One region of the Larkinella insperata genome, then DNA from elsewhere that is predicted to be linked to it. Evidence: riboswitches for the same ligand, from Rfam matches in the RefSeq annotation. Region 1 holds a riboswitch; the other holds the start of a gene.

Region 1 (7,818 bases):
GCAATCGAGCGGAGGGTACTGGTTGAAAAGGAAATAAACTGGATGAGGAAAGGAATGGGGAGATAGGGCATTTACAGAAAACCTAGTTAACATAATATAAATTATACAACAACTATTTTATGCGCAAGTAAGGGTTTAAATACCATTATAAGGTATTGGTACATAGTATGTTGTATAATGCTGTATCTATCAATGATTTAAGGATTCACGTGGAACAAATAAGGGAGTCAGGAGATGATAGAACCGTAATTCTTTTCAATTTCATACCGTATTTTTATCCGTAGCCAGATTTTTCGCCAGCCCGTAGCCTGTCGCAGTTGATCCTGGTATTGATGCGCTACTCGCCGGAGAATTCGCCGGTATGTATAACGCCGGTGCTGAAATTGCCAGCCTTTGCCGAAGATGAGTGATAAGTTCATGGATATTTATGTTTGCGTTTCTTTTTGAAAGATACTAAATCCTGAAACACAAATTCCGTATCCCATTGATCATCTGACTGTGTGGGCGCCGGATACGAACGCCGAACGGTTTCGCCCTTCTGGAAAGCTACCGGACTTTTAAAAATGGGTCCGTCGTATACAAACGAATGATATTCGCCATTCTCACCGCACGGGTCCACCGCTGGCGGCAAGTCGGCCAGCACGGTTTCGTCCAGTTCCCGGCCCGCCCAGCTTTCCGGTAACAGTTTGGCATTGATGCAAACCAGCACCGCTTTGAACCCGGACTGGTTAAACCGGGTCAGTAACGAAGTCGTATTGTGCTGCCACAGCGGAAACACGGCCTGTAAGCCGACCTCGCTTACTTGCTGCTCCCGGTAGTGCCGAAGGTCTTCCAGGAAAATATCGCCGTAAATTACGTGCGTAACGCCCTGTTCTTTAAACATATTCAGGGATTGCTTTACGGCCTGATTGTACGATTCCAGGGAAACATCGCCCGAAAGTTTTAGTGTGTACAACGGCAAGCCCAGCGCCTTGGCCTGGTCTTCAATCAGTTCCGCCCGAACACCGTGCATCGTAACGCGTCCGAGCAGTTCGTTCACGTTGGTCAGTAAGCCCACCACCTCGTACTGAGCGGATTGCTGACAAAAAAATAAAGCGAGGGCCGAATCCTTGCCCCCGCTCCAGCTAATGATTGCTTTGTGCATCCTAAAAAGATGAAAAACAAAAGAAAAAAGACAAGAAACCGAATGGTAAAAGTCTTTCCTCTTTTGTCTTTTCTTTATTTAAAATAAAATACCGTCGGCGCAATTTCAGCTTTCACCGAATCGATTAACGTGCCACTGGCCTGGTAGCGGTACACATAACCTGCCTGTTTGTAAGAAGGTGTAACGCCCCCGTATATAGTGCCCGTGGTGGGGTCAACGGCCAATCCGCTGAACAACCGCTTGATAAAAGGTGTGGTAGTCGGAACGCTCGTGTCGGTAATGGCAAAACGGTACACATCGCCTTTCTCTTTGTAATTATCGGCGGCATCGTAATAACTGTTCACGAAGTAGAAATACTGTTTGTCGGCGCTGAGTCGGAAACGGCTGGCCGAGCGGGCCGGGTCACTCCCAATTTTCAGGCGGGATTCGATGGCTTTGCTCTGGGGATTGATCCGCACCATTTCACCACCCGAATACACCCACAGTTTCCCGTTGGCGTCCACCGCAACCGGGCTTGGATTCCGGCCAATTTCAATGCCGGTTTTCAGCTGGTCGTTAATGGCATCGACTACCGTCAGTTTCGTGGCGCCACCGGCCGAACCGGCAAACACCTCGTTACCCACCAGCAGCAGGGTCTCCACTCCTTTCACCGCCGGAATCTTCCTGGTAACGGTATTGGTCGTCAGATCCACAACTGCAATGTAACCGGGATCTTTGTAGAACGTGCCGTTTGCGTAGTCGCCGGAAACATCCCAGCAGCTAACGTAGACTTTATTTGCACTGACCCGCACCGCCGACCGGGGATTTTCAATATCCGGGGATTTTAACGTTGCCAGTGATTGGAACGTGTTGGCGTCCACGATCTCTACTTTATCCTGTCCGGCGGTTGTATTATCGACCAGAATCAGTCCCTTGCCGTCGGATTCGGTGTAATCCTGAAGACTACCCGTTAAGGAGCGCTGGTTGACCTGATTAAAAATATCGTAGGTTGGTGCCGCGCCGTTGGGCGGTAAATACGTAATGGTGCCGTTGTTGTCGGTGAAGTTGCCCTGGTTGATGACCAGCACGCCCGCGCCGTTGGGCAAAGGCTCCGGATCGGTCTTGTCGTTGTTACAGGACCAGTTTAAGGCGACCAGCAGACTAAGCGCCAGTTTCAGCCGGACCGCCGAAGCGGTGGTTACTTTTTTGATCATTGTTTGGTATGCAGATTACAGATTAATTGAACGGCAAAATGGCGCCCCGGCATGGCGTTGCGCTTAACGTTGAGGTAAACGGTATCAAAAAGGTTGTTGACCTGCCCCTGAATACGGGTGGCGACCGGCCCTAGTTTTACCTGCGTTTCCAGCAGCACGTTGGTCAGCATGTACCCGCGCAGAAACTGGATGTTGTCGAATGTAATGTACTGCCGGGAATTCACCTGATTCTGGAGCGTCAGGCGCATTTTTCCGCGGGATACGTAAGCCGATAGCCGCCCGACGTGCCTGGGCACGTAAACGAGCTGTTTCCCAATGATGTCCTGGGCAAATGCATTGTAAACGCGTTCCTGGCTGGAGCGGGTCAGGGCGTAGCTTACCGATAGCCCCGACTGCCAGGCCGGACCGGTGTACGCCAGCGAACCGGTCCATTCCAGCCCGCGGGCCACCACTAATTGAAGATTCTCGACCCGGTAGCCGTATTCGGGATTCCAGTACGACCAGTCGTCGATGCGGTTACGAAAAATCGTGGCTTCCGATGAAAGCGTGAGTCGGTCGCCCGGCAGCCAGCGGGCCGCTACACCGGCTTCCAGGTTAAAACCGTTTTCCGGCCGAAGATTCGGATTCCCCAATTCGCGCCAGTAGCGTTCATTCAAGGTTGGCACCCGGTAGCTGCGTCCCAGGGAGGCTTTGGCGGTCAGGCTGGTCTTAGTCGTCTGCAGAACGGAATATTCCGCCCCCACCGAGGGGGTAACGGGCGGATCAAAGCGGGTTACGAACGCCTGGCGGACATTTGCCGAGAACAGCCATTTTGCTAACTGAATTCGTAACAGAGCGAACAGATCGGCGCGGTCTTCCTGAATAAGCGACGAACCATAGCCGTCTACACGCGTCCAGTAGTGTGACCATTCGCCCCCTATCCGCAGCGTGGCAGGGCTAAATCCGAATGGTTTTATAAATTCGCGTTCCATTCGACTGACTAGTCGATCAGTTTCGGAATGGCTCGGATTACGCAAATTCCCGCGGGCGTAGTCGATGATGTCGCGGATATAGCCCAGCCGAACCGTCAATTTATCCGTTTCATAGGTAGACAGAAACCGGTACGACTGCGAACGGGTTTGTTCCCGCACCGTCGTATCGTACGGTGAGACAATCAGATTGTTGTCGGTTAGCCAGAGATTAAAGGAAAGCTGCTGATTTTCGGCGTTACGGAAATATAAATCCTGAATTAGCCCCTTCTGGCGCGTCGTCGAATGCTCAACAAAATAATGGCCCCGTTCGCGGTATGGGTAATCGTTGTTGTAATTAGCCAGGTTCAGAAAGGTTTTCCCGGCGATTTGCCACCGTTTTCCCGGTGGCGTAACAAACCGGATACCGGTCTGGGTGCCGTAGTTGCGGAAGCTGCCCACCTGCTGGCCCGCCGACGCCGAGAAACCAGGTTGCTGCCATTTGGGATTATTCATCAAGAGAATACTGCCGCCCACCGCATCCGACCCCACGCAACTGGCCGAGGAACCGTATTGAACGGCCAGCTGATCGAAACCGACGACGGGCAGCGTGGAAAAATCGGTCTGCCCCAGGGTGGGCTGGTTGATGTTGATCCCGTTCCAGAGCACGGCGGTGTGGTTGGACGAGGTGCCGCGAAACGAAACCGTCGCGAGTTGACCCGCTCCGTACACCTTAAAAGCAAGGGGTGTCGTGTACGTCAGAACATCCGTGAGCGTTTGAAACCGGAATTGCTCGAGCGTTACCGAATCGATTCGCTGTGTTTTTTGCCCGACCGAAAACCGTTCGGGCGTCGTGCCCCGAACCGTCACCGCAGGCAACATTTGGTCAGTACCACTCGTCTGTCCGTTCGCTGCGTAAAACGAACCGATCAGGAAGGACAGGAAAACCCCGTCTCTACACCGCATACAAAAGAAATTAAGTAAAGCAAAAGAACGGCCTTGCTCCCTTCGGTGCACCGGCCTCCGATCGCGCTTCCTTTACACCCGAAAGAAACGGCGTATCCTAATAAAGCAAACATAGGCAGGTCTCCTGGCTTACCCGCTGATTTCAGCCTTCCCATCCGGATAAACCGGGACAGTGGCGCGAAGAGGAAATCAGTTTTTCCGGGTTTACAGTTGCGGGGACAGCGTTGGTCTTGCACCAACTTCCCTATTAAGCCCTCGCTGACCAACGTCAGGCGGCACCTTTGCAGGGCAAAAGTAATGGATTGTGGAGGATTTTCAACCTGAAGAAGGAAGATCGGGAAAGAAAACCGGTGGCAGGACGCCGGAATCCTGCCAATTTGGGTGGTAAGCAGGAGAAAAAATTACTTGTTTCGGACAAACCGCAGCGTAAATCGGTAACCCGGGCCATTGGTGCCGTAGAACATCATAGTATATCCTTTGCCACTGGCGCTCTCCTGAATGCTGACGGTATTGCCATCGGCCAGCCAGAATTCGCTGATGTCGCCGTCCATTGGGGCGGAATTTTGGTAGATATAACCCGCCGGTTGGGCGTTAAAACCGGAGCTATTGGTGCCCGGCATCGTGCGCCAGTTGGTTTTTGACACCAGTTTTTTAAGAGCTTCCTGGCCGGTGGCGCGTTCTCCGGTAAAAAGAACGCCCTGACTTTCGGCCAGGGCTTTGTAATCCTGCAGCGTCGGAATCCGCCAGCCGGCGGGAACGGGAACGGCTTTGGCTTCGTCAAAAGTATAATACCGTCCGTACTCCGGTTTTTCGTCCCCGGTCCGGTACGGTGATCCCCCCGGTCCCCGGTAATTTTCGGCTGACCAGAGTTGATTGCCGATGGTTACAACGGAATAAGCTTTCTCATTAATCTGAACCGATGTCACCAGCGGAGCCGGATTATCGGTTTGGCTGTTCGATTCTTTTTTGCAACCGGAAAGAGTCAGCAAGGCACTCAAAAAAACTACGGGCCAATACGGTATGGTCCTTTTCATGATGCGTTTCATTAGGATGGTTATAGTGTGGAGAAACTATTGATTTTCTTCAGTGATCCCATCCGTCAACGCAGGGTTGCAATGAATTTATAAAAGATACAAACTTTTAAACAAACGGTATTCCGTAGCTTACGACGGAGAATACTCACGGAACGTACCGTCGGTGTAGAAGACGAGAATTCGTTCTATGGTTTTTTCTTCTTTCGATTTGTCTACAACTGGGTGTGTCGGCTGTAAAGTTGATGGTTGAGGAATTGAATTTTCAACAATTTCGGGTTGTTGAACGGTTTTTCGGGAAGTGGTCGGAGCAGTTATAGAAGTTCGTTGGTTTACATTTGTCAATGACGCCTGATCATCTTCAAGGATCCAATCGTAACCCAGCTCTGGAAAACGCCGTATAATTTTCTGAATAATATCAAAGCTAGGTCGGTTACGTCCCGAGAGAATATGGGAAATGCTAGAACGTTGAACACCAATCTCATCGGCAAAGTAAGAAGGTGTCATATTCTTGTCCTTCAACACCTGTTTAATTTTGTCATTTACATTCATAAATCAATATTTTTTACAAATATAAATTATACACGCAGATAAACAAATGTAAATGAATTTAAATTGGTAAATAGTTTCTTGTTGTAAATTGTGACAAAAGTAAATAGCATGTAAACAAAAAAGACCAACTCACAAATGTAAATTGGTCTTTGAGAAAGTGTAAACAAGGGTTTACATTTATACAGTTACGTTATTATCACGAAGCGCGTCGTTCAACGACGTTTTTAAATCGGTTGATTCTTTCCGCTGACCGATGATCAGTGCGCAGGGAACCTGATAAACGCCAGCCGGGAATTCTTTAGCAATGCTACCGGGGATGACCACGGAATTGGCCGGTACATAGCCCCGGTGTTCAACGGGTGAAGATCCGGTCACATCGATAATTTTAGAACTTCCTGTAATGGTTACGCCCGCTCCAAGCACCGCCCTTTTGCCGATATGAGCGCCTTCTACAACAATGCACCGTGAGCCAATAAAAGCGCCGTCTTCAACAATTACGGGTGAAGCCTGAGGTGGTTCCAGAACCCCGCCAATGCCGACACCGCCACTCAGATGAACGTCTTTTCCAATCTGCGCACAACTGCCTACCGTAGCCCAGGTATCAACCATAGTACGTTCATCTACATACGCACCGACGTTAACGTAAGACGGCATAAGGATAGCTCCAGCAGCAATGTAAGAACCGTAGCGGGCAACGGCTGGTGGGACAACCCGAACCCCCCTGCTTTTGTAGTCTTTTTTAAGAGGAATTTTGTCGTGAAATTCGAAAATCCCAACTTCCTCGGTCTGCATGGTTTGTGAGACAAAGTACAGCAAGATTGCTTTCTTCACCCATTCGTTGACAGTCCACTTCTCCCCTTCAGCACCCGGCTCTGCGACTCGTAATATACCTTTGTCGAGTTCATCAATCACCGACTTAATGGTTTGGATGGTTTGCGAATCCTTCAATAATGAGCGGTCATTCCAGCAATCTTCAATTACCTTATTGTACTCCATAATTAAAATTTTAAACGATACAGGTAGTTTATTTTGAAAAACATAAAAATCTGATTTTGAGGATGTTATATGACTCCAAATAAATTTCTTCTTCTTGATAATTTTATATTTTATACCCTCGTACTGGGCTTTATAATTTTAGATCGTAGTTTGGGGCTCTGTCTTCTGAAAATTAGCCCTTTCACCTATATACCATTCTTGTAATTATAGATAAATATAATACAGACGTATTATATAAAAAACATTTCAGAGCTATAATTTGCTCTCCCCCAATTCCAGATTACCTCTCCATATAACTCAGCCTCTGGGTAAGAACCACCAACCAAATCTTATGCGTATGAACAGGCTCACCACCAGGGTCAAACCTTAATCTACTCGTTGTCTGAATCAGACCAGTATTACAATCTTTAACTAGTCGTTGAAGAAACTTGTTTATCAAAAAATTGAATACAGCATTTGGCCAGATCTTAGATCCAAAGGAGTACGTTTGGTAAGAAGAATTCAGCGAGGGCAAATCGAATTGATGTTAATTTCTAGACCTTATTTGTAAATTTAATTAAGTAGGTCACGCTATAAAAATAATGAATAATGATTGAATTCCTAAGGGTTATATCCCCCTCCTTTATTATTTTATCTACAATGATCTAATATTGATGTAAGTCTAGAAAACAATAAAGCATTATACTACTAAAATTAGTAAAATCTCGAGTGGAATTAGCAAAATACTAAATTCAATACTAAAACATGTGTGCTATATTAGCATGCTCATTACTAATGCTGATTATATTTACTAAAAATACTATCTTACTCATATTGTCTTCCATTTAGATAAGTGTTTTCTCTTCCCCTTTTCCTTTCGAATTGTATTGATATCTTTGCAGCGTTCATGTTAACCAATTCTATTATATACAATGGGCAAAATTAAAGTCGCCATCAATGGGTTTGGCCGGATTGGCCGCCTGTCTTTCCGAAGACTTCTTGAAAAAGAA
Region 2 (7,818 bases), 2.0 Mb from region 1:
GAAATGAGCAAAGACGTGGCGGGTTCAGAAGCGGGAAAATAATCAGAGAATCTTGACCGGATTTTTGTGTTCGTCGATGGCCACGAAGGTAAACGACCCATGAACGGCCCGTTCGCGGTGTTCGCTGTACATTTCTTCAACGAAAATCTCAACGTCAATTTTAATGCTCGTGTTGCCGATATGGGCCACATTGCCGATTAGTTCGACGATGGTTCCGGCGGGAATGGCTTTGTTGAAATTGATTTTGTCCGACGAAACCGTTACGACCCGTTTGCGCGTAAACCGGGTGGCGGTAATGAACGCAATTTCGTCCATCATCTGCATGGCCGTACCGCCAAAAAGCGTATCGTAATGATTGGTTGTATTCGGGAAAACGGCTTTGAAAACGCGGGTTTCAGCCTGCTTAATTCGTTCTTCGAGTGAATCCATAGGGTTAAAAATAGGCCCGTTTCAGTGCGCATTCCGAAATTTCTCCATCTTTTTTTGATGGGCCATCCGGTTGTATTCGGTCCGCACTTCCCGCAGGCAGTTGGCACACAGGCAATTGGCAAACTGCGAACGCACGTAGTTTCGCTGTTCTTCGGTTAGCTGAACCGCCACACACTGGCACAGGTTGATGCTGCCGACCTTGCATTCGAAGGCCGTGCCGCAACGCGGACAGCCAACGGTTTCGTGCTTCCTGACTGGTGTCTCCATGTGCTTATAACCAATTCCGGCCAGCCGTGGCCGGCCGGAATGAGTAATTTATACGTTTTCGGTTACCAGATGACGGGCGGTTTGGGCCGCCTGCACCATGTTTTTGAGCGCCTGTTCCGTTTCCGGCCACCGACGGGTTTTCAGCCCGCAGTCGGGGTTGACCCACAGGTTGCGTACCGGCAGCACGTCAGCGGCTTTATTCAACAACGCCACCATTTCTTCTTTCGTCGGCACGCGCGGGCTGTGAATGTCGTAAACACCGGGGCCAATTTCGTTTGGATAATTGAATTGCACAAAAGCGTCCAGCAACTCCATCTGCGAGCGCGACGTTTCAATCGTGATCACGTCGGCATCCATGTCGGCAATCTGCTGAATGATGTCGTTGAACTCCGAGTAGCACATGTGCGTGTGAATCTGCGTTTCGTCCTGCACCCCCGACGCCGACACCCGGAACGCCTTCACGGCCCAATCCAGGTAAGCCGCCCAATTTTCGCGACGCAGCGGCAAGCCTTCCCGAATGGCCGGTTCGTCAATCTGAATCACCCGGATGCCGGCCCGTTCCAGATCAACCACCTCGTCCCGGATGGCGAAGGCAATCTGCATACACGTGTCCCGGCGCGGCTGATCGTCGCGCACAAACGACCATTGCAGAATCGTCACCGGCCCGGTCAGCATTCCTTTAACGGGTTTGTCCGTCAGCGATTGCGCGTACTCGGCCCAGCGAACCGTCATGGCCTCGGGCCGGTAGACATCGCCGTAAATGATCGGCGGTTTAACGCAGCGCGAACCGTAGCTCTGCACCCAGCCATTCTGGCTAAAGGCAAAACCGTCGAGCAATTCGCCGAAGTATTCAACCATGTCGTTGCGTTCAAATTCACCGTGTACGAGCACGTCCAGCCCGATTTCTTCCTGCCAGCGGATGGCTTTCTCCGTTTCGGTCCGGATGAAATCTTCGTATTGTTCCAGCGTCTTCTCCCCTTTTTTGAATTTGGCCCGGTTTACCCGAACGTCTTCCGTTTGCGGAAACGAACCAATGGTTGTGGTCGGGAAAAGCGGTAAATGGAGCCGCTGGTGTTGCAGGGCCTGCCGTTGCCCGAAAGCGCCCTGACGGTGCGTATCGGCATCGGTGAGCTGATTGACCCGCTGCTGAACGGCCGGGCGATTGATACGTGTGGATTGTCGGCGGGCGGTTAGCACGGCTTCGTTTGCGCGGAGCCACGTTTGTGCCTGTTCACTGTTGGGGTCGGTGGAAATCGTCGCCAGTTTGACCACTTCGGCCAGTTTTTGTTTGGCAAACGCCAGCCATTGTTTGATTTCGGGCGTTAGACCGCTGGCGTCGGTTTCCGAATCCAGGTCGCAGGGCGTGTGCAGCAGCGAACACGAAGGAGCCACCAGCACGCGGTCGCGGCCCAGCGCATCGATGGCTTTCCGGATCAAATCCAGCGAACGGCTTAAGTCGTTAATCCAGATGTTCCGCCCGTCGACCACGCCCAGCGACAGGGCCGTGCTGCCATTGACAAAATCGGTGTTCAAAATATCATCCAATTGGCTCGGGCAGCGTACCAGATCCAGGTGCAGGGCATCGACCGGCAATTGCGTTGCCAGGGTCAGGTTTTCGCCGAAACACTCGAAATACGACGCCACCAGCAGTTTCAGCTTTGGAAACCGTTCGCGCAAAAACCGGTATGCCGTGGCGTAGGCCAGCTTCTCGCGTTCATCCGAATTCAGCACCAGGCTGGGTTCGTCCAACTGAATCCATTCGGCCCCCTGCTCCTGCAGGCGGTTCAGAATCTGTTCGTACACCGGCAGCAGGCGGTCCAGCAGATCCAGCCGGTGGAAACCGTCTTCTTTTTCCTTGCCCAGCAGCAGATACGTCACCGGCCCGAGCAGTACCGGCTTCGGTACCGCGCCCAGCACGGTTTTGGCTTCTTCAAATTGAGCGAAAAGCTTTTCGGACCGGAGCGAGAACGTTTGGTTCTGGGTGAATTCGGGAACGATGTAGTGGTAGTTGGTATCGAACCACTTGGTCATTTCCATCGCAATCAGGTCCAGACCGTCTTTCTGGTAGCCCCGGGCCATGGCAAAATACAGGTCCAGCTCGTTGGCGGATGGCTTTTCGGCGAGGGGTTGAAACCGTTCCGGAATGGCGTTGACCGTCAGCGACCAGTCGAGTGTCTGGTCGTAAAACGAGAAGTCGTTGCACGGAATCAGCGCGATTCCGGCCTGTTGCTGCGTCAGCCAGTTGTCGCGCCGAATGCGCTGCCCGGCTTCGAGCAGTTGATCATGGGAAATTTTTCCGGCCCAGTACTGTTCACTGGCCTTTTTGAGTTCGCGGTGGCTACCGATTCGTGGATAGCCGAGGTTGTGTGCGACCATTTTTGGAATGTTGGTTAAATAATGGTACCGAGCTCTTTGCCGAACTCCCTGTACCCGCACGCTGCGAAACACCCAAAAATAATGACACACCTACCCGGCCCGCTCAAGACAGGAAGGATAAGAAGCGTCAATGGTTGATGGAAGCCCAGAAGCGTGTGGGCGTAATCAAGTAGGCTAAGGCAAGTCTCCTGGCTTGTGACGGTAATTTGCCGTCCTTCTCATTCCGCGGGCGGAACAATGGACATCGAGGGCAAACCCTTTTCTAAATGGTCACTGACAGTAGCAACGTCTGCTCGTGATTCTCACACGATTCCTTTTTCATTCCCCAACCCTCTTGGGGAAACCGTAGCCTGTTTGACGGAAAACAAAGAACAACACCGCAAACTAACGGCAAACCGTCGGGAAAAACAAACGGCCCTTCCGGAACCTGTTTTCAACCTTACCGTCGATTCATTATTTTTACGCTTCACTAATCCGGTCAATTTATGCGGCTTATCCTGCTTTTTGGTGCGTTTCTAACGGTGTTAAACAGTTGCAACAGCGGCTCTCAACGGGCCGACACATCGACCAGCGAGGCCCCATCTGATTCTTCCGCGTTGCGGGATACGGTTTGCTACCAGCAGGTCACGGGCCGCGATACCACCACGCTCCGGCTCGTCATCAACGGCTCCAACGTAACGGGCGAACTGGCCATTTTGCCTTACGAAAAAGACCGGGCGCGCGGCCCCATCAGCGGTACGCTGGCAGACAACCAAATCCGGGCCGACTGGCAACGTTCGGGCGAAGGCGTCACGCAACCGTACGAGCTTACCTTCACGCTGGCGGGTGATGCCGTTACCTGGCGGGAAGGCGAACGGGTGGAGCAGCAGGGGCGCTGGGTGTTGAAAAGCCCGGAAAGCGGTTTTGAATACAAGGTATTGAAGTCGGAATGCCGGTAAAGGGTTTGTTTTACGGAGAGAAGCGGAGAACCAGAGAGTTTAGCGGAGGCTCCGCTTCCCTCTTCGACCCTTCGCCTGACTGCGCCAAACAACCCCTCTCCTCCGTGCAGGATCATTTCCAAAATTTGGTAGCTACCGTGGGTTTAGCGAACTTTGCCCTAAAATCAAACTACACCTACCTGGATGAACTTTTTTGAGGATACGGTTTCGATCGTCAAAGTAGCCGTGTCATTGCTACTTGCCGTTTTTAGTTGGCTGCTGATTCGCTTTCCCGCTCCCTTTCAACGCTTGCTGAATCCCCGGCCGGGCTTAACACTCTGGGGTTTTTTCATTGTTTTTCGAATTCTTCCCTTTATCCTAGTTTATCTCGTTCTGGATTTTGCCCCCCGCAGCGATACGGAGTTTTTCTATAAAAAAGCATTTTCGGCCTACCAGGGAAAAATGGTTTACCGGGATTTCCTCTCCTACCACGCGCCCTTGTTTGGTTACCTGATCAGCCTGCCGCTTTTTTTGTGGAATAATGCTAAGATTCTGATCCCGTTCATGGCCATCTTCGAGTTTGTCATCGTCTGGGCCACCTGGCAGTATTACCGCGCGGTTCGGCCGGATGCCCTGCTGATCGCGGCCCTGTATTTTGTGCTGCCGATGACGTTCGTCGCCATGGTCCTGAGCAGCGAAGAAGACATCTGGTTCTGGGGAGTCGGGCTTATTACGCTCCACTACGCCAGCCGCCGGCAAAGCAGCCTCTGGATTGGCGTGATCTGGGGGCTGTCGATGATTCTGATCAAAAGCATGGTAATCGTGCTGCTGATTCCAATGTTTTTCCTGGTCGACAACAAGTTTAAATACGTCCTGGGACTGGCCCTCGTCGGCATTCCATCCATTGTCATTCTGTATCTGCTGATGGGCGACGCCTTCCTGATGCCGCTGCAACACTCGGGCTACCACATGACGCCCAACCTCGTCAGCATCACGCGCCCGGTCCTCAGCGGTTTGTATAATCAGATCAGCCTGACCAACCTTAACACCATCAGTCTGTTTATCACCATGGCGCTGTCGTCGTGGGTTGCCATCCGGTACAAACACCTGGGCTACCAACGGCTCTTTCCGACGCTGTTTGTGCTCACGTTCGGTATTTTCATGCTGGTACAACCCAGCGCCCCCGGCTTTTACCTCTACCTGCACATGATCGTTGTGCTCTTCGAGGTGATGCGAAGCGAGGACCGCGCTTTCGGCTTTCAGCTCATCCTGCTCAACTTTCTGCTGGTCATTCAACCAATTATCTGGGTAATTTACATCGGCATGAAAAACTACGACGACTGGCAAACCGTTTTCTCTTCGTCCGTCACGGCCGCCGATTATTTCATTCAGGTTGTTGAAGTTGCCCTGCTGATGGTGCTGGTCTGGAAGACGTATCTTCACTTGAAAATGCTCGATCGCACCGCAAGCCCGGCCTATTCGATTCCGTCGCAGCGTGCGGGCAGTTCTTCGGTATCATAATCGCGATTGTCCATTTTCGCTGTCTCTAGCATGTTTGTAGTTCTTTCGAAGGCAGTTGTTTCGGTTTTGCTGGGGGCTTTGGCGCTGCTGATGGCGTTTCGACGCCCGGTTGTCGAGTCGTTTCTAAACCAAAGCCAGCGACCCTGGCTGCTGATTTTCTGGCTGGCGCTGCGGCTGATTCCGTTCGTGGGCATCTACCTGATTCTCAGTTTCACGCCCCAGTCCGACGTTGCCAATTACTACTATCCCATCGGGCTTTCGGCCAAGGCGCTGGAAGTACCCTACCGGGATGTCGTCAATCCGTATTCGCCCTTTTACGGCTTCTGGATGGCCATTCCGTTGCTGTTCTGGAACAACACAAAGGCCCTGGTTCTGTTTCTGACGCTGCTGGAATTGCTGACCGTTTGGCTCACCTACCAGACGTATGAGGGGCTGTTAAGCCGGGGTGAACGGCTTTTCCGGACTTTGTTTTACCTGCTGCTGCCGGTGCCGTTCTGCATGTCGGTGCTGAGCGGGCAGGAAGACGTGATGCTCTGGATCTTCGCCCTGCTGGCGATTGTCGTTTTGAAGCGGTACAACAACGATTACCTCTGCGGGCTGGTTCTGGCCTTCGGCATCTTGTCGACGAAGGCCGTCTTTATCCTGATTCTGCTGCCGTTCTTCCTGCTGAGCCGCCGGCCAGTTCCGTTCCTGGCGGGGCTGGCCACGCTGGGGCTACCGGTTCTTGTTTTTCTTTACCTCAAAACCGGCGTTCTGTTCATCGAACAACCGCTGCAGGAAGGGGCCTATCTGAAAGCTCCCAACTGGGCCTCGGTGCTGCACCCCTGGATTTCCGGGTTTACCAATTTTGAATTGTCGGTCTGGAACTACGCCGGGCTGCTCATCAGTTTGCTGGTGGGTATCCAGACGCTCCGGCTGCGCGGTCAGCACGATTACCGAACGTATTTCCCGCTGTTTTACATCGCTACGTTCAGCATCATGACAGTGGTTCAGAAAAACGCCATCGCCAATTACGCCTACCTGTTTATGCTGCCGCTGGTCTTCCAGATGCTTGATTTTCGGAACCGCACCGGGCTGGTTTTGCTCATCGTGTTTAATATCCTGGCGGCCGTTCAGCCGTCTTTCTGGTGGCGAATCGGGCAGCCGTATTACCAATCGGTGGGCGAAATCCTGAGTCGGCCGGATTATACGCTGGATTACGGCATGGAGCTTTTTATCGTTGGTTATTTTCTGTACCTGGTTGTAAAAGCGCAAAAATTACTCAAACTGCCCTATATTTGATTTTCATACCGTGAATTACGCTATAGACTGATATGACTGACGTACGCAATGACTGGACCCGCGAGGAAATCGCAGCCATTTATAACTCACCCGTTCTGGATCTCATCTATCGCGCAGCTACCGTTCACCGCCAGCACCACGATCCGCAGGAAGTACAGGTTTGTACGCTGTTGTCCGTGAAAACCGGCGGCTGCCCCGAAGACTGCGCCTACTGCCCGCAGGCTGCTCGCTACCATACCAACGTGAAAGTCCATAAACTGATGGAAGTGGACGAGGTTCTGTCGGCCGCCCACCGGGCGAAGGAATCCGGCAGCACGCGGTTTTGTATGGGTGCCGCCTGGCGCGAAGTGCGCGATAACCGCGATTTCGACAAGGTCCTGGATATGGTTAAAGGGGTTAATCAGATGGGCCTGGAAGTTTGCTGTACTCTCGGTATGCTGACCGAGAGCCAGGCCGAAAAGCTGAAAAATGCCGGTTTGTACGCCTACAACCACAACCTCGACACGAGCGAAGAATACTACGGAGACATCATCTCAACCCGCACCTACGACGACCGGCTGGACACGCTCGGTCACGTTCGGCAGGCGGGTATTTCGGTCTGCTCCGGCGGGATCATCGGTATGGGTGAATCGCATCAGGACCGTATCGGTATGCTGTATACGCTGTCTAACTTACCCGAACATCCGGAATCCGTACCCGTCAACGCGCTGGTGCCGGTAGACGGAACGCCCCTGGAAGACCAGCCCCGGGTGTCGGTTTGGGAAATGGTGCGCATGATTGCAACGGCCCGGATTATCATGCCCAAGGCGATGGTCCGCTTATCGGCGGGACGCGTCCGGATGAGCATCGAAGAACAGGCGCTTTGCTTCCTGGCCGGTGCCAACTCCATTTTTGCGGGTGACAAACTACTGACGACGCCGAATCCGGAAGAAGATCAGGACCGCCAGCTGTTCCAGACTCTGAACATCCGACCCCGGAAAGCGTTCAAGGATGCCGAACAACCGTCCGTCGTTTTCGAGCAAATACC

What was found. Region 1 has a riboswitch for cobalamin ahead of OQ371_RS20900 (TonB-dependent receptor plug domain-containing protein). Riboswitches for the same ligand answer to the same signal wherever they lie in the genome.
Region 2: another riboswitch for cobalamin. It lies ahead of metE (5-methyltetrahydropteroyltriglutamate--homocysteine S-methyltransferase); the one in region 1 lies ahead of OQ371_RS20900 (TonB-dependent receptor plug domain-containing protein).

Annotation. Positions count from the first base shown of each region.
Region 1 is NZ_CP110973.1:5,192,607-5,200,424, forward strand. Features, by position in the region: gene OQ371_RS20885 (hypothetical protein) at 228-419, opposite strand; gene OQ371_RS20890 (Dph6-related ATP pyrophosphatase) at 416-1,144, opposite strand; gene OQ371_RS20895 (YncE family protein) at 1,219-2,337, opposite strand; gene OQ371_RS20900 (TonB-dependent receptor plug domain-containing protein) at 2,334-4,250, opposite strand; cobalamin riboswitch at 4,348-4,548, opposite strand; gene OQ371_RS20905 (FISUMP domain-containing protein) at 4,652-5,284, opposite strand; gene OQ371_RS20910 (helix-turn-helix transcriptional regulator) at 5,414-5,833, opposite strand; gene OQ371_RS20915 (2,3,4,5-tetrahydropyridine-2,6-dicarboxylate N-succinyltransferase) at 6,011-6,829, opposite strand; gene gap (type I glyceraldehyde-3-phosphate dehydrogenase) at 7,741-7,818, shown strand, end outside.
Region 2 is NZ_CP110973.1:594,190-602,007, forward strand. Features, by position in the region: gene OQ371_RS02290 (S9 family peptidase) at 1-42, shown strand, start outside; gene OQ371_RS02295 (acyl-CoA thioesterase) at 43-429, opposite strand; gene OQ371_RS02300 (cysteine-rich CWC family protein) at 451-696, opposite strand; gene metE (5-methyltetrahydropteroyltriglutamate--homocysteine S-methyltransferase) at 745-3,072, opposite strand; cobalamin riboswitch at 3,234-3,435, opposite strand; gene OQ371_RS02310 (hypothetical protein) at 3,558-4,010, shown strand; gene OQ371_RS02315 (hypothetical protein) at 4,194-5,510, shown strand; gene OQ371_RS02320 (hypothetical protein) at 5,541-6,791, shown strand; gene bioB (biotin synthase BioB) at 6,824-7,818, shown strand, end outside.